2 regions of the Pseudarthrobacter sp. NPDC092202 genome follow, and region 2 is predicted to be linked to the other one. Evidence: predicted binding sites of a transcription regulator. Region 2 holds the regulator's gene; the other holds the start of a gene.
What was found. Region 2 encodes HspR, which represses chaperone genes until heat shock. Its sites were predicted from a motif close to AAGTTGAGTCNNNNNGACTCAACTT; they were not measured.
Positions count from the first base shown of each region.

Region 1: the regulator HspR is predicted to act here: its motif matches at 3,358-3,382, upstream of clpB (ATP-dependent chaperone ClpB).

Region 1 is NZ_JBIVRG010000005.1:176,849-183,903, forward strand. Features, by position in the region: gene ACIQF4_RS10710 (molybdopterin-binding protein) at 134-541, shown strand; gene modA (molybdate ABC transporter substrate-binding protein) at 583-1,299, shown strand; gene ACIQF4_RS10720 (ABC transporter permease) at 1,325-2,194, shown strand; gene ACIQF4_RS10725 (sulfate/molybdate ABC transporter ATP-binding protein) at 2,191-3,240, shown strand; gene clpB (ATP-dependent chaperone ClpB) at 3,413-6,058, shown strand; gene ACIQF4_RS10735 (septum formation family protein) at 6,109-6,783, opposite strand; gene ACIQF4_RS10740 (DUF3073 domain-containing protein) at 7,047-7,055, shown strand, end outside.
Region 2 is NZ_JBIVRG010000005.1:56,147-63,201, reverse strand. Features, by position in the region: gene ACIQF4_RS10185 (FAD-dependent oxidoreductase) at 1-932, shown strand, start outside; gene ACIQF4_RS10180 (low molecular weight phosphatase family protein) at 969-1,409, shown strand; gene ACIQF4_RS10175 (hypothetical protein) at 1,422-1,808, opposite strand; gene ACIQF4_RS10170 (heat shock protein transcriptional repressor HspR) at 1,993-2,418, opposite strand; gene ACIQF4_RS10165 (DnaJ C-terminal domain-containing protein) at 2,434-3,405, opposite strand; gene ACIQF4_RS10160 (nucleotide exchange factor GrpE) at 3,501-4,196, opposite strand; gene dnaK (molecular chaperone DnaK) at 4,199-6,076, opposite strand; gene ACIQF4_RS10150 (hypothetical protein) at 6,328-6,588, opposite strand; gene ACIQF4_RS10145 (MMPL family transporter) at 6,637-7,055, opposite strand, start outside.

The DNA of each region.
Region 1 (7,055 bases), 120 kb from region 2:
GGTCAGGAAGCGCACCGGCCGAGGAAGGGCAGCGGCCCAACAGTCCGTGGAGGTCACCAGTACGAAGAACGTGCATCCGGAGCTGCGGCAATAAACTCCTGCATCTTCCGCAACTGCGGACTAGAGTTGCCCCATGACGATTATTCGCGTGGCGGAGGCCGCCCGGTTCCTGGGCGTCAGTGACGATACCGTCCGCCGCTGGACGGAAAACGGGAGCCTGACGCCACGCAGGGACGAGGCCGGCCGGTTGGCGGTGGACGGCCTGGAGCTGGCCCGGCATGCACAGAAGCTGGCGCAGCTGCCGGACGATCCGCACCGCACCGGCAGCTCGGCCCGCAACCGGTTCGTTGGCTTGGTCACCAGCATCACCGCAGACAAGGTCATGGCCCAGGTGGAACTGCAGTGCGGGCCTTTCCGGGTGGTGTCGCTGATGAGCACCGAGGCCGTGCGGGAGATGGGGCTGGAGCCCGGCTCAGTGGCCACCGCGGTGGTCAAGGCCACCACGGTCATCATCGAAACGCCGCGGGGCAAGGCGCCGTGACGCAGACACGAAAACTGACGGCGCTGCTGACGGCGGTACTGATGACCTGCATGCTGGCCGCGTGCGCCGGAGGTGGCGGCAGTACGCTCACTGTGTTTGCGGCGGCCTCGCTCAAGGGCAGCTTCACCGAGATCGCCGAACGCTTCGAAGGGGAGAATCCGGGCACCACCGTCGCCCTCAGCTTCGCGGGGTCAGCGGACCTGGCCGCCCAGGTCAGCCAGGGGGCGCCCGCGGATGTTTTCGCAGCGGCGGATGCCGGCACCATGGAAATGGTGCAGGACGCTGGCCTGGTGCACGGCGAACCCCGCGTTTTGGCCACCAACACCCTGGCCATCGCCGTCCCGGCAGGAAACCCGGCCGGCATCAGCTCCTTCGCGGACCTGGCCAGGACCGGAACCAAGCTTGTGGCCTGCGCCAGGCAGGTGCCGTGCGGGGCAGCTGCGGCCCGGGTGGCAGCCAGCACCGGGACTGCGCTCAGCCCGGTCAGCGAGGAAAATTCGGTGACGGACGTCCTGGGCAAGGTCATCTCCGGGGAAGCGGATGCAGGGCTGGTTTACGTCACGGACGTCCGGTCAGCCGGCGGCAGAGTGGAGAGCGTCCCGTTCCCCGAGGCTGCCGCTGCCGTGAACCCCTATCCGGCGGCCGTGCTGGCCGGCAGTGGCAACAAAGCCGCGGCCACTAAGTTCCTGGAATTCGTAGCCGGACCCGAAGGCCAGGAGGTCCTGGCGGCGGCCGGCTTCGGACCGGGGACCACATAATGCGTACTGCACCAAGGGGCGGCAGATGAATGGCTGGCAGCCGGCCCGCAACGGGTATACCGGCGTTCCCCGCTGGCTGTATGCCCTTGCAGTCCTGGCGGCACTGGTGGTGGTCCTCCCGCTCGTGGCCATGGTGGCGCGGGTCGACTGGGCCAACTTCATCCCCTTGGTCACCTCCGGCCCAGCCCTGGCAGCGCTGGGCCTGAGCCTCCGCACGGCCGCGGCCAGTACCGCCCTCTGCATCGTGCTTGGGGTCCCGCTTGCGGTGGTCCTGGCCCGCGGCACGTTTCCCCTGCTGGGGATCCTGCGCGCGCTGGTGCTGCTCCCTTTGGTCCTGCCGCCGGTGGTGGGCGGCATCGCGCTCCTGTACACGTTCGGCCGGCAGGGACTCCTGGGCGGGACGATCGAGGTGCTGGGACTGCAGATCGCGTTTTCAACCACTGCCGTGGTGCTGGCCCAGACGTTCGTGGCCCTGCCGTTCCTGGTGGTCAGCCTCGAAGGCGCCCTCCGGACCGGCGGCCAGCGCTATGAGGCGGTGGCAGCGACGCTCGGGGCATCGCCCGGGACCGTGTTCCGGCGCGTCACGCTCCCGCTGGTCCTGCCAGGGCTGGCCTCCGGGGCGGTCCTCTCCTTCGCCCGGAGCCTCGGGGAGTTCGGTGCCACGCTGACGTTCGCGGGCAGCCTGCAGGGGGTGACCCGGACCCTGCCGCTCGAAATCTACCTGCAGCGCGAGACTGACCCGGACGCCGCCGTCGCGCTTTCCCTGGTGCTGGTGGCCGTAGCCATCGCGGTGGTGGCCCTGGCCTACCGGCGCCCGGGCGGGAAGGTGCGAAACCAGCAGGCTTCGGGGGAGCGGCCGACGACGGCTGCCGGCGCAGGCGGTGGCGTCCAGTGACGTTCTCGTTCAAGGCAGCCGTGGAAAGGCGCGGTTTCGACGCCGCCCTTTCGCTCGGCCCCGCGGAGACGGTGGCAGTGATGGGTCCCAACGGCGCCGGCAAGTCCACCCTGCTCTCGGTCATCGCCGGGCTGGTGCGGCCGGACAGGGGTGAGGCCCAGCTGGACGGCCGGACCTTGTTCCGCCTGGGCGAAGGGCAGCCGCGGTGGACCGCTCCCCATCGCCGCGGGACGGCGCTGCTGGCCCAGGAGCCGCTGCTGTTCCCGCACCTTACCGCCGCCGAGAACGTGGCCTTCGGCCCGCGGAGCGCGGGGACGCCGAAACGCCAGGCACTGCAGCAGGCGGTGCGGTGGCTCGCCGACGTTGAAGCCGGGGACCTTGCGGACCGCCGTCCCGCCGAACTCTCCGGCGGACAGGCGCAGCGCGTGGCGGTGGCCCGTGCGCTCGCGGCGGATCCCGGGCTTCTCCTCCTGGACGAACCGATGGCCGCGCTGGACATCCATTCGGCCCCGCTGCTCCGGCGCCTGCTCAAGCGCATCCTGGCGGACCGGCAGGCCATCATCATCACCCACGATGTCCTGGACGCCCTGATGCTCGCCGACCGGGTGGTCATCCTGGAAAACGGCCGGATTGCAGAGGAAGGCCCCACCCGGCAGGTCCTGCAGAAGCCGCGCAGCGCGTTCGCGGCCGGGCTGGCCGGCCTCAATTTCGTCATCGGAACGGCTGCAGGGGACGGCATCCTGACCGGCCAGGGCCTGCACATTGCCGGGCACAGCGAGGACCCGGTCCCCGCCGGCCGGCCCGCCGTGGCCGTGTTCCCGCCGTCGGCCGTTTCGGTGTTCCTCACCGCCGCCCACGGCAGCCCCCGGAACTCCTTCCCGGTGTGCATCACGGACCTGGAGCCGCATGGGGACCAGGTCCGTGTGCGGGGCGGCGGGCTGGCGGCTGACATTACGCCGGCCGCCTTGACGGATCTGGGGCTGCTGCCGGGAATGACGGTGCACCTGGTGGTCAAGGCCGCGGCAGTGTCCGTCTACCCGCTGTAAGGGCCGAGCCTAGGGCCAAACCGCCGCCATACAGGACTAGGGTCTGTCGCCTCTGTCGGCCGCCGCGTGGAGCTGTTTCGCTGTAGGCAAACAGTCGTCAGGAACGACACAAAACCAAAGTTGAGCGTAGTAGACTCAAGTTAATAAAAACTGCCCCCGGAAGGAGCTCTCTTTGGACGTCAAATTCACCACCAAGAGCCAGGAGGCTCTCTCGGCTGCGGCCATGAACGCCTCCACGGCCGGAAACCCGCAGGTTGAGCCGGCCCACCTGCTCAAGGCGCTGATGGACCAGCGTGAAGGCGTCGCCGTGGCGCTGCTCCGCGCCACGGGCGCGGACCCGGACTCCGTCAGCGTGCAGGCGAGCAGCGCCATCAAGGCGCTTCCGGCCACTTCAGGCGGATCCAGCCAGCAGGCGCAGCTCTCGCGCCCGGCACTGCAGGCCATCCAGAATGCCAAGGAGGAAGCGGATCGGCTGGGCGATACCTTCGTCTCCACCGAGGTCCTCCTCCTGGGGATCTCGGCCGGCAACGATGCCGCGGCCCGCCTGCTGCGCGACGCCGGCGCCTCCCACGAGGCGCTGCTCGCCGCCCTGCCGGGTGTCCGCGGCGACGGCAAGGTCACCAGCCCGGATCCGGAAAACACCTTCCAGTCGCTGGAAAAGTTCGGCACGGACCTGACCGCCATGGCCCGCTCCGGCAAGCTTGATCCCGTGATCGGCCGGGACGCGGAAATCCGAAGGATCGTCCAGGTCCTGAGCCGCCGCACCAAGAACAACCCCGTGATCATCGGCGAGCCCGGCGTCGGCAAGACCGCCGTGGTGGAGGGCCTGGCCCAGCGGATCGTGGCCGGGGACGTGCCGGAGAGCCTGCGCGGCAAGACCCTTATCGCCCTGGACCTGGCATCCATGGTGGCGGGCGCCAAGTACCGCGGCGAGTTCGAGGAGCGGCTCAAGGCAGTCCTGGAGGAGATCAAGAACTCCGAGGGCCAGATCGTGACGTTCATCGACGAGATCCACACCGTGGTGGGCGCCGGCGCCACCGGCGACTCATCCATGGACGCCGGCAACATGCTCAAGCCCATGCTGGCCCGCGGCGAGCTGCGGCTGATCGGTGCAACCACCCTGGACGAGTACCGGGAAAACATTGAAAAGGACCCCGCCCTGGAGCGCAGGTTCCAGCAGGTGTACGTGGGCGAGCCGAGCGTGGAGGACACCATCGGCATCCTCCGCGGCCTGAAGGAGCGGTACGAGGCGCACCACAAGGTGACCATCGCGGACGCCGCCCTGGTGGCAGCCGCGACGCTCTCCAACCGCTACATTTCCGGCCGCCAGCTGCCGGACAAGGCCATCGACCTGGTGGATGAGGCAGCGTCCCGGCTCCGCATGGAAATCGACTCGGCGCCCGAGGAAATCGACCAGCTGCAGCGGCTGGTGGACCGGCTCACCATGGAGGAGCTGGCCCTCCAGGACGAAAAGGACGCCGCGTCCGTTGAACGGCTGGCGGCGCTCCGGGCGGACAAGGCGGACAAGGAAGAGGAGCTGAACGCCCTCAAGGCCCGCTGGGAAGCCGAAAAGGCGGGACTGAACCGCGTGGGCGACCTCAAGGCAAAGCTGGATGAACTGCGCAGCGCCTACGACAAGGCCGCCCGCGAAGGCGACCTGGAAACGGCCTCCCGCATCCTCTACGGCGAGATTCCTGCCCTGGAGCGCGAGCTGAGCGCTGCCGCGGAGGCCGAGGCCGCCGTCGTGGACAAATCCACGCAGATGGTTGCCGAACAGGTGACCGCTGACGACATCGCCGAGGTCATCTCCGCCTGGACCGGCATTCCGGCCGGGCGCATGCTGCAGGGCGAGAGCCAGAAGCTGCTCCACATGGAGGAGGAACTGGGCAGGCGGCTGATCGGCCAGGCAAAGGCCGTCACGGCAGTCTCGGACGCCGTCCGGCGCGCACGGGCCGGCATCAGCGACCCCAACCGCCCCACCGGATCATTCCTCTTCCTGGGGCCCACCGGCGTCGGTAAGACCGAGCTGGCCAAGGCGCTGGCGGACTTCCTGTTCGACGACGAACGCGCCATGGTGCGCATCGACATGTCCGAGTACGGCGAGAAGCACTCCGTGGCCCGGCTGGTGGGTGCGCCTCCAGGGTACGTAGGGTACGAGGAAGGCGGCCAGCTCACCGAAGCCGTCCGCCGTCGACCCTACTCGGTGGTGCTGCTGGACGAGGTGGAGAAGGCCCATCCGGAAGTCTTCGACATCCTCCTGCAGGTGCTCGACGACGGCCGGCTCACCGACGGGCAGGGCCGCACCGTGGACTTCCGCAACGTGATCCTGGTGCTGACCTCCAACCTGGGCAGCCAGTTCCTCGTTGACCAGACCCTGGAGGCGGACGCCAAGCGCAACGCCGTCATGGCCACCGTCAACGCATCCTTCAAGCCGGAGTTCCTGAACCGGCTGGACGAGGTGGTGCTGTTCGATGCCCTCACCGTCGAAGAGCTGGCGCACATCGTGGAGCTGCACGTGGACGAACTGGGCCGCCGCCTCCACGACCGACGCCTTACGCTCGAGGTGACGGAGGGCGCGCGGGCCTGGCTCGCCCTCTCCGGGTTCGATCCCGCCTACGGTGCCCGCCCGCTGCGCCGCCTGGTGCAGCGCGAGATCGGCGACCGCCTGGCGAAGGCCATCCTGGCCGGCGACATCAGCGACGGCGACACGGTGCTGGTGGACACGGCAGCGGACGTCGGGGAACTCACCGCAGCCGGAACCGACCTCCCGGCCGCGGAAGGGCGCAGCAGCGGCCTCTCCGTCCGCCGCAAGGACTAGGCCGACCGGAAGGACAAGAAGGCAGGCGTGCTGCCCTGGCGGTGTGGCCGCTAGGGCAGCACGCTTGCGTTGATCACGTTGCCGCCGGGCGCCGTCACGTAGCAGTCCACCCTGCGGTCCCCGGATTCCCAGCTGGTGGTGCTCGGGAAGCTGCGCTCGTAGTTGAGGTCGTAGTCGTTCGCGGCCGGTCCCAGCCGGGCAGCCTGGCACGCTTCGAGCGCCTTGGCCTTCAGTGCCTCGGCGCCGGGATACGAATCATCCTCCGGGTACCGGAACAGCGCCACGAGTTGGGCCGAGTGGCCGGTGTCGCATGCCACCACGGTGGATGCCAGTGCCTCGGGATCGAAATCCTTGAAGCAGTCGCCCAGCGCAAATTCTGCGGGCGGGACCCCCTCGCGCGGCAGGGGCAGCGCTGTGGCGGGAGGCGTCACCGTGGTTTCCAGCACGCCCGCACCGCCGCTCCCGGAAGTTTCCGGATCCTGGTTGGAGTTCAGCCACAGGGCAAGCCACACCAGGGAGCCGATGACCGCCAGCAGCACAACGACGAACACTGCTATCCACAGCATCCGCCCGTTGACCCTCCCGGGGCGCCCTGCAGGTCCGGCCTGCGGTTCCATGCGCGGGTGCAGGACCGGTTCGGCTGCGGGTGCAGGCATGCGCGGCAGGCCAGCCGTGGGCGGCGAGGCCGGCTTGGGCGGGACGTCCTGGTGGTTCACGTAGTGCATCCTCCTGGTTCTCTGCGCAGCGGCCGGACAGCCCGCTGCCCGGATATCAACAGATGTTTTAGCGACTCTACCGAAGAAAAAAGCGGGAAACCCGCGGTTTGGCGCCCTGATGGTAACCCACGCCACCTTCGGGGGCCGCGCGTGGCAAGCGGGGGCAGTCGAAAGCATGTAATCTAGGTGTACGACAAATTGACCAAACATTCCGGGGCCTCACCTACGCCAAGGTGACCACCTCCGGTCCAAGTACAAAAGGGGGTCACGCCATGGGGCGC
Region 2 (7,055 bases):
CCGTTGCCGCCGTCATCGACGCATCCGGCACCTGGTCCCGCCGCAACCCCTTGGGCACCTCAGGCCTACCCGCCATCGGCGAGGACACCGCAGCGGACCGGATCTCCGCACCGCTGCCGGACGTTACGGGCCGTGACCGGGCAGCCTTCGCAGGACGCCGGGTCCTGGTGGTGGGTGCCGGCCACTCCGCTGCCAACACGCTGACCGGCCTCGCAGACCTCGCCAAGGACGAGCCCGACACCCGGATCCTTTGGGCCGTCCGCGGCGCCTCGGCCGCCAAAGTCTACGGCGGCGGCGACGCCGACGGGCTTCCTGCCCGGGGACAGCTCGGCGGCCGTGTCCGCCGCCTGGTGGAGGCGGGAAAAATCGAACTCCACACCGGCTTTGGCATCAGCTCACTGAAGGCCCTCGACTCCCATGTCACAGTCGAAGCCGCCGATGGCCGCACCCTTGATGCCGACGTTGTGGTCCCCTGCACCGGGTTCCGCCCCGACCTGGACATCCTGCGCGAGCTCCGGCTGGAGCTCGATCCCGCCGTCGAAGCTCCCCGCGAGCTCGGCCCGCTGATCGACCCGGAATTCCACTCCTGCGGCACCGTCCCCCCTCACGGCGCCAAGCTCCTTGCCCACCCGGACAAGGACTTCTATATCGTGGGCATGAAGTCCTACGGCCGGGCACCCACGTTCCTCCTGGCCACAGGCTATGAGCAGGTCCGCTCGGTGGTGGCCGCCCTGGCCGGGGACCGCGAGGCGGCTGACACCGTCCAGCTGGAACTGCCCGAGACCGGCGTCTGCTCCACGGACGCCGGCACCAGCTGCGACGTCCCCGCCGCATCCGCCGCCCAGCCCGATGCCGGCTGCTGTGCATCCCCCGAGCCTGTCCTGGTGGGCTTTCCCACGGGGCTTTCCCACGGCCGCTCCGGCAGCAACTAGATCCAGACACTGAACACCGACCTCCGGAGCAGCACCATGTCCAACCCCAGCCACCAGCCACCCGCGTCCAAGAAACCGGCCGTCCTCTTTGTCTGCAGCAAGAACGGCGGAAAATCCCAGCTCGCCGCCGGCCTGATGAACCAGCTGGCCAACGGGAACGTCACCGTGTACTCGGCCGGCACCAAACCCGGGAAGTCCCTGAACCCCCAGGCCGTGGAGTCGCTCACCGAACTGGGCATCGACATCAGCAGCGAACACCCCAAGCCGGTCACGGTGGACGTCCTGGACGTTGTGGATGCGGTGATCGTGCTGGGAACGGAAGCGAAGCTCGAGCCCCGCGAGGGAACGCGCTTTGAGGTGTGGGAGACCGACGAGCCCTCCGAGCGCGGCATCGAGGGGATGGAGCGCATGCGCCTGGTGCGGGACGACATCAGGTCCCGTGTCCGGGACCTTTATGAGGATCTTTACCGCGCTTAGCCCCGATGCCGCCTACCCCATCGCAGGAGCGGCGGAGGTGCGGCCGGCAAACTGCCGGCGCGCCCAGCGGGCCAACTTCTTGCCCTTGCCCTTCCACCAGTTGTCCTCGTCCTTGTCGTGGTGGAGGCGGAAGATGATGGCCACCAGCACGAACATGCCCATGACCACATCGATCCAGGACCACAGCACCAGGGCGATGAGCACCGTCAGGCCATTCACCACGATGGACGGGATGGCCAGGGTACGGAACACCGTGCTGGCCAGGTAGCGACGGTGGGACCTCGGGACAGACAGCGCCCGCACCATGTCGAAGCAGACGCACACCACCACCACCGTTTGTCCGAGTGCCAGCAGCATCTGGCCGGGAAGCGAGCCGCTGAACGCTGCCACCGACTCCATCCCCGGGCTCATCGGTGAACCCCAGCGGCAGGGCGGCAAAAAGCGAAACCACACATGGAAAAACCCCCAGAAACCTTGGAACCACTGCTGCTGATCCAGCAATGGTTCCATTGAAGTTTCCAGGGGCTCCAGGGGTCACGAGTAGTGGGTACTCTATTTCCTGCCCGTACCCGTGGCGTTGTACTTACCTGCCGATGGCGCGAGGCCGCCACAGGACCACAGCCTGCGAGCGCGGGCGTGGCCGCTGGCCGCGTGCCAGGCTCACGACGTCGCCCGCAGCGCCCGCAGCGAAGATCCGGGCGTCCAGCGGCTGCCGGCGCCGGCCCAGTTCCTCGGTCAGTTCCGCAACCCTGCTCTGCAGGGCGGCCACCTGGTTCTCCAGTTCCAGGATCCGCTTGATCCCCTCCAGCGAGACGCCTTCCTGGGACAACCGCTGCACCTCACGGAGCATGTTGATGTCCCGCTGGGAGTAGCGGCGGGACTTGCCGGGGGCACGGCTGGGCGAGACGATGCCCAGGCGGTCGTACTGCCGGAGCGTCTGGGGGTGCATGTCCGCAAGTTCAGCCGCGACCGAAATCACGAAGATAGGTTGGTCAGCACTGACGTCCACAGCACACCTCCCCTGCTACAACCGGGCCTTGGCGGCCAGGCCCTCACGGACATCGGCTCCGGCCGTGGCCTCGGCAAATGCCTTGACCGCGGCTTCGGCTTCCTTGTTCAGGTTCTTGGGGACGGCGACGTCGATGGTCACCAGCAGGTCGCCGGTTCCCTTGGACGTCTTCACGCCTTTGCCCTTGACCCTCAGGGTGCGGCCCGACGGCGTACCGGCCGGAACACGGACCCGCACCTTTTCGCCGTCGATGGTGGGCACCTCGATGTCTGCTCCCAAAGCAGCTTCGGGGAAGGTGACGGGGACGTGGATCCGGAGGTTGTCGCCGTCGCGCGTGTAGAACGCATGCGGCTGGACAGCGACCGACACCACCAGGTCACCGTAGCCGGCGGCGCCAGGCTGGCCCTTCCCCCGCACGCGGACCTTCTGGCCGTCCTTGATGCCGGCGGGCACCCGGACGTCGATCACTTCGCCGCTGGGCTCCCGAAGGCCGATGGTGGTGCCGCGGATGGCACCGGCGAAGGAAATACTCGTGGAAGCTGTGCGGTCCGCACCCTTCTGCGGGGTCCGCTGGAATCCGCTCTGGCCGAAGCCGCCGCCAAACAGATCGGCGAACTCCGGCGGGATGCCGCCGGCGGAGGGGTTGAACCCGCCCGCATGCCGCCCGGTGTTGCCCGTGAACAGGCCGCCGAACATGTCCTCGAAGCCGGCGCTGCCCGCCCCGGCTCCGCCAGGTGCGAACCGGGCACCGCCGCCCATGGCCCGGATGGCGTCATACTGCTGGCGCTCATCGGGGTCCGAGAGCACGGAGTAGGCCTCGGAGATGTCCTTGAACTTCTTCTCCGAGGCAGCATTGCCCGCATTGGTATCCGGGTGGTGCTGCCGCGCGAGCTTCCGGTACGCCTTCTTGATGTCGGCGTCGGAAGCGTCCTTGGCGATACCAAGGATCGCGTAAAAGTCCTTGTCCACCCAATCCTGGCTAGCCAATGGCGTTTCCTTTCAAGAATTTGTGCCGAGATGACAGTTCGCGCCAATGTTCTGTCGAATCACTGCCGCGAACTGTCATCTCGATGGGAGTAATGCTAAGCCGGAACGGCCACAATCACTTGGGCTGCGCGGAGGACCCGGTCGCCTGACTTGTAGCCGGAGCGGAGCACCTGGCTGACGGTGTCAACCTCGATGTCCTCGCCGGGCTGCTGGATCAGGGCCTCGTGGATCGTGGGATCGAACTCCACGCCGGTCTGGTCGATGCGGACCAAACCGTAGGTCTTCAGCGCGTTCTCCAGCTTGGTGGCGATCGCGGCGAACGGTCCGTCGGCCAGGTCGCCGTGCTGGCGGGCCGCGTCCACGTCGTCCAGGACCGGAAGCAGTGAGTTCAGGACGCCGATGACGGCCATCTCGCCTGCCACGGCGCGGTCCCGTTCAACGCGCTTGCGGTAGTTGACGTACTCGGCCTGCAGCCGGAGGAGGTCGTTCCGCAGCTCGGCTGCCTCTGCGTTGGCCGAGCCCGCTGCGGCAGCGCCCTGCGCCACGGATTCCTCCGCCGGCACCTCCACGCCGTTGAGGATTTCCTCGGCCTGGGCAAGGGCGTCGCCGTCGGAATCCTGCCCGGCGGAAGCCGAACCTGCGCCCTGGCCGCCTTCATGGTGGCCGCCCTCCGGGTGCCGGGCCTGCCCGGTCACCGGGTCAACCTTGCGGTTGTCCCGGATGACCGGCTCGCCGTCGTGCCTGTCCTGGCCGGTGGAAGTGTGCTCTTCCTCGTTACCGTGATGGGGCATGATTACTTCTTCGCTTCGTCTTCGTCGATGATCTCGGCGTCAACGATGTCCTCGTCGCCAGCCTTGTCACCGGCAGCGGAACCCGCAGCGCCTTCAGCACCTGCAGCGCCGGTGGCGCCGTCGGGTGAGCCGGCCTGGGAGTAGATGGCCTCGCCCAGCTTGCCCTGGGAAGCCTGCAGCTTCTCGAAGGCTGCCTTCACCGCGGCGTCATCGGTGCCTTCGAGTGCCTTCTTGAGGTCGTCGACGTCGGCCTGGACCTCGGTCTTGACCTCTTCAGGCAGCTTGTCGGCGTTGTCGGCGATCAGCTTGTCCACGGAGTAGGCGAGCTGCTCGGCGGTGTTGCGGGTGTCGGTTGCCTCGCGGCGGGCCTTGTCCTCGGCTGCGTGCTCCTCGGCATCCTTGACCATGCGGTCGATGTCTTCCTTGGAGAGGCTGGAGCCGCCCGTGATGGTCATGGACTGTTCCTTGCCGGTGCCCTTGTCCTTCGCGGAGACGTGGACAATACCGTTGGCGTCGATGTCGAAGGTGACCTCAACCTGCGGGACGCCGCGCGGAGCCGGAGCAATACCGGTCAGCTCGAACGTGCCCAGCGGCTTGTTGTCGCGGGTGAACTCGCGCTCGCCCTGGAAGACCTGGATGGCAACGGAGGGCTGGTTGTCGTCCGCCGTGGTGAAGGTCTCGGACCGCTTGGTGGGGATGGCGGTGTTGCGCTCGATCAGGTGCGTCATCACGCCACCCTTGGTTTCGATGCCGAGGGACAGCGGGGTGACGTCGATCAGCAGGACGTCCTTGCGCTCACCTTTCAGCACACCGGCCTGCAGGGCGGCACCAACGGCTACAACCTCATCCGGGTTCACACCCTTGTTGGGCTCCTTGCCGCCGGCCAGTTCCTTGACCAGTTCGGAGACGGCGGGCATACGCGTGGAACCGCCGACGAGCACGATGTGGTCGATGTCGGAGAGCTTGATGCCGGCTTCCTTGATGACGTCGTGGAACGGCTTCTTGGTGCGCTCCAGCAGGTCCTTGGTGAGGTCCTGGAACTTGGCGCGGGTCAGCTGCTCGTCCAGGTGGACCGGGCCGTCGGGGGTGACGGACAGGTACTGGAGGGAGACGTTGGTGCTGGAGGAGGAGGAGAGTTCCTTCTTGGCCTGCTCGGCTGCCTCGCGGAGGCGCTGCAGGGCGATCTTGTCCTTGGACAGGTCGATGCCCTTGACCTTGAGCTGGTTGAGCAGGTAGTCAACGACGCGCTGGTCCCAGTCGTCGCCGCCCAGGCGGTTGTCACCGGCGGTGGCGCGGACCTGGATGGTGGAGAAGTTGTCCTCGTCCTTGCCGACTTCCAGCAGCGAGACGTCGAAGGTACCGCCGCCGAGGTCGAAGACCAGGATGAGTTCGTCTTCCTTGCCCTTGTCCAGGCCGTAGGCCAGGGCTGCCGCGGTGGGCTCGTTGACGATGCGCAGGACGTTCAGGCCTGCGATTTCGCCGGCTTCCTTGGTTGCCTGGCGCTCGGCATCGTTGAAGTAGGCCGGAACGGTGATGACGGCGTCGGTGACCTTTTCACCCAGGTAGGACTCGGCGTCGTTCTTCAGCTTCATGAGGATACGCGCGGAAATTTCCTGCGGGGTGTACTTCTTCTCGTCAATGTTGACGGTCCAGTCCGTGCCCATGTGGCGCTTCACCGAGGCGATGGTTCGGTCGATGTTGTTGACGGCCTGGCGCTTGGCGATCTCGCCCACCAGGACTTCGCCGGACTTGGAGAATGCAACGACGGACGGCGTGGTGCGGCCACCCTCGGCGTTGGCAATAACGGTGGGCTCGCCACCTTCGAGAACGGAGACGACGGAGTTGGTGGTTCCGAGGTCGATACCTACTGCACGTGACATGTGTTGCTTCCTTCTTTCCTTGGAAACTGGTTGGCGCCCGCTATTGAGCGTTCTGCACTCAACTTTACTCAGCACGCGATTGATGTCAATCTGAAGTTGAGCGAGGTACGCTCAACTTCGTCGTTTGGTTGGCGCGGGGAACCGCGCAGCTGCCAGCACTGGCGCGGATTTCCGCGCTTAAACGCGGACGACGGCGGCTCTCCGCTTTCGCTGTTGGAGAACCTGCCGCCGTACTGCTTTGTGTTGAGGTGCTACCGCTCGCTGTCGCGCCGGCCGTGCAGGGGGTCCCGCTCTTCCCGGATCGCGCCCGCTTCCCGGGCTGCGCCGGACGTGCCGGCTTCACCGTAGTCCCCGTCCGGGTATTCACCGTCCCCTAGGTTGCCGGCCGGCTCCCCCACGGCACCGGCATCGCCATAGTCGCCGTCCACGTACTGCCCGCCCTCGCCCTCCAGCCCGGGGGCAGTGCTTCCCTTGCGGGGCTGCTCGGCCGGGGATTCCTGGTTCTCGGTCATGGTGCATCTCTCCTTTGAGTTCCGCGTCCATGCGGGCGCAGAGGCAGTCTATCGAGCCGGCGTTTCCTCCAACAGGGCCTCAGCCCGGCCCGGACGCTCCCCAACCGCCTGCCGCCCCAGCTTGCTGGGCCACCAGATGCGCGGGCCGATGTCGTAGGCCAGGGCCGGCACCAGCAGCGACCTCACCAGTACGGTGTCCAGCAGCACGCCGAAGGCCACAATGAAGGCCAGCTGCACCAGGAACATGATGGGGATGACGCCCAGGGCGGCGAAGGTGGCGGCCAGGACCACGCCGGCGGAGGTGATCACGCCGCCGGTGACGCCCAGGCCGCGAAGGATGCCGGGCCGGGTGCCGTGTTTCAGCGACTCCTCCCGGACCCGGCTCATCAGGAAGATGTTGTAGTCCACCCCAAGTGCCACCAGGAACACGAAACCGAACAACGGAACGGTGGCATCAGCGCCCGGGA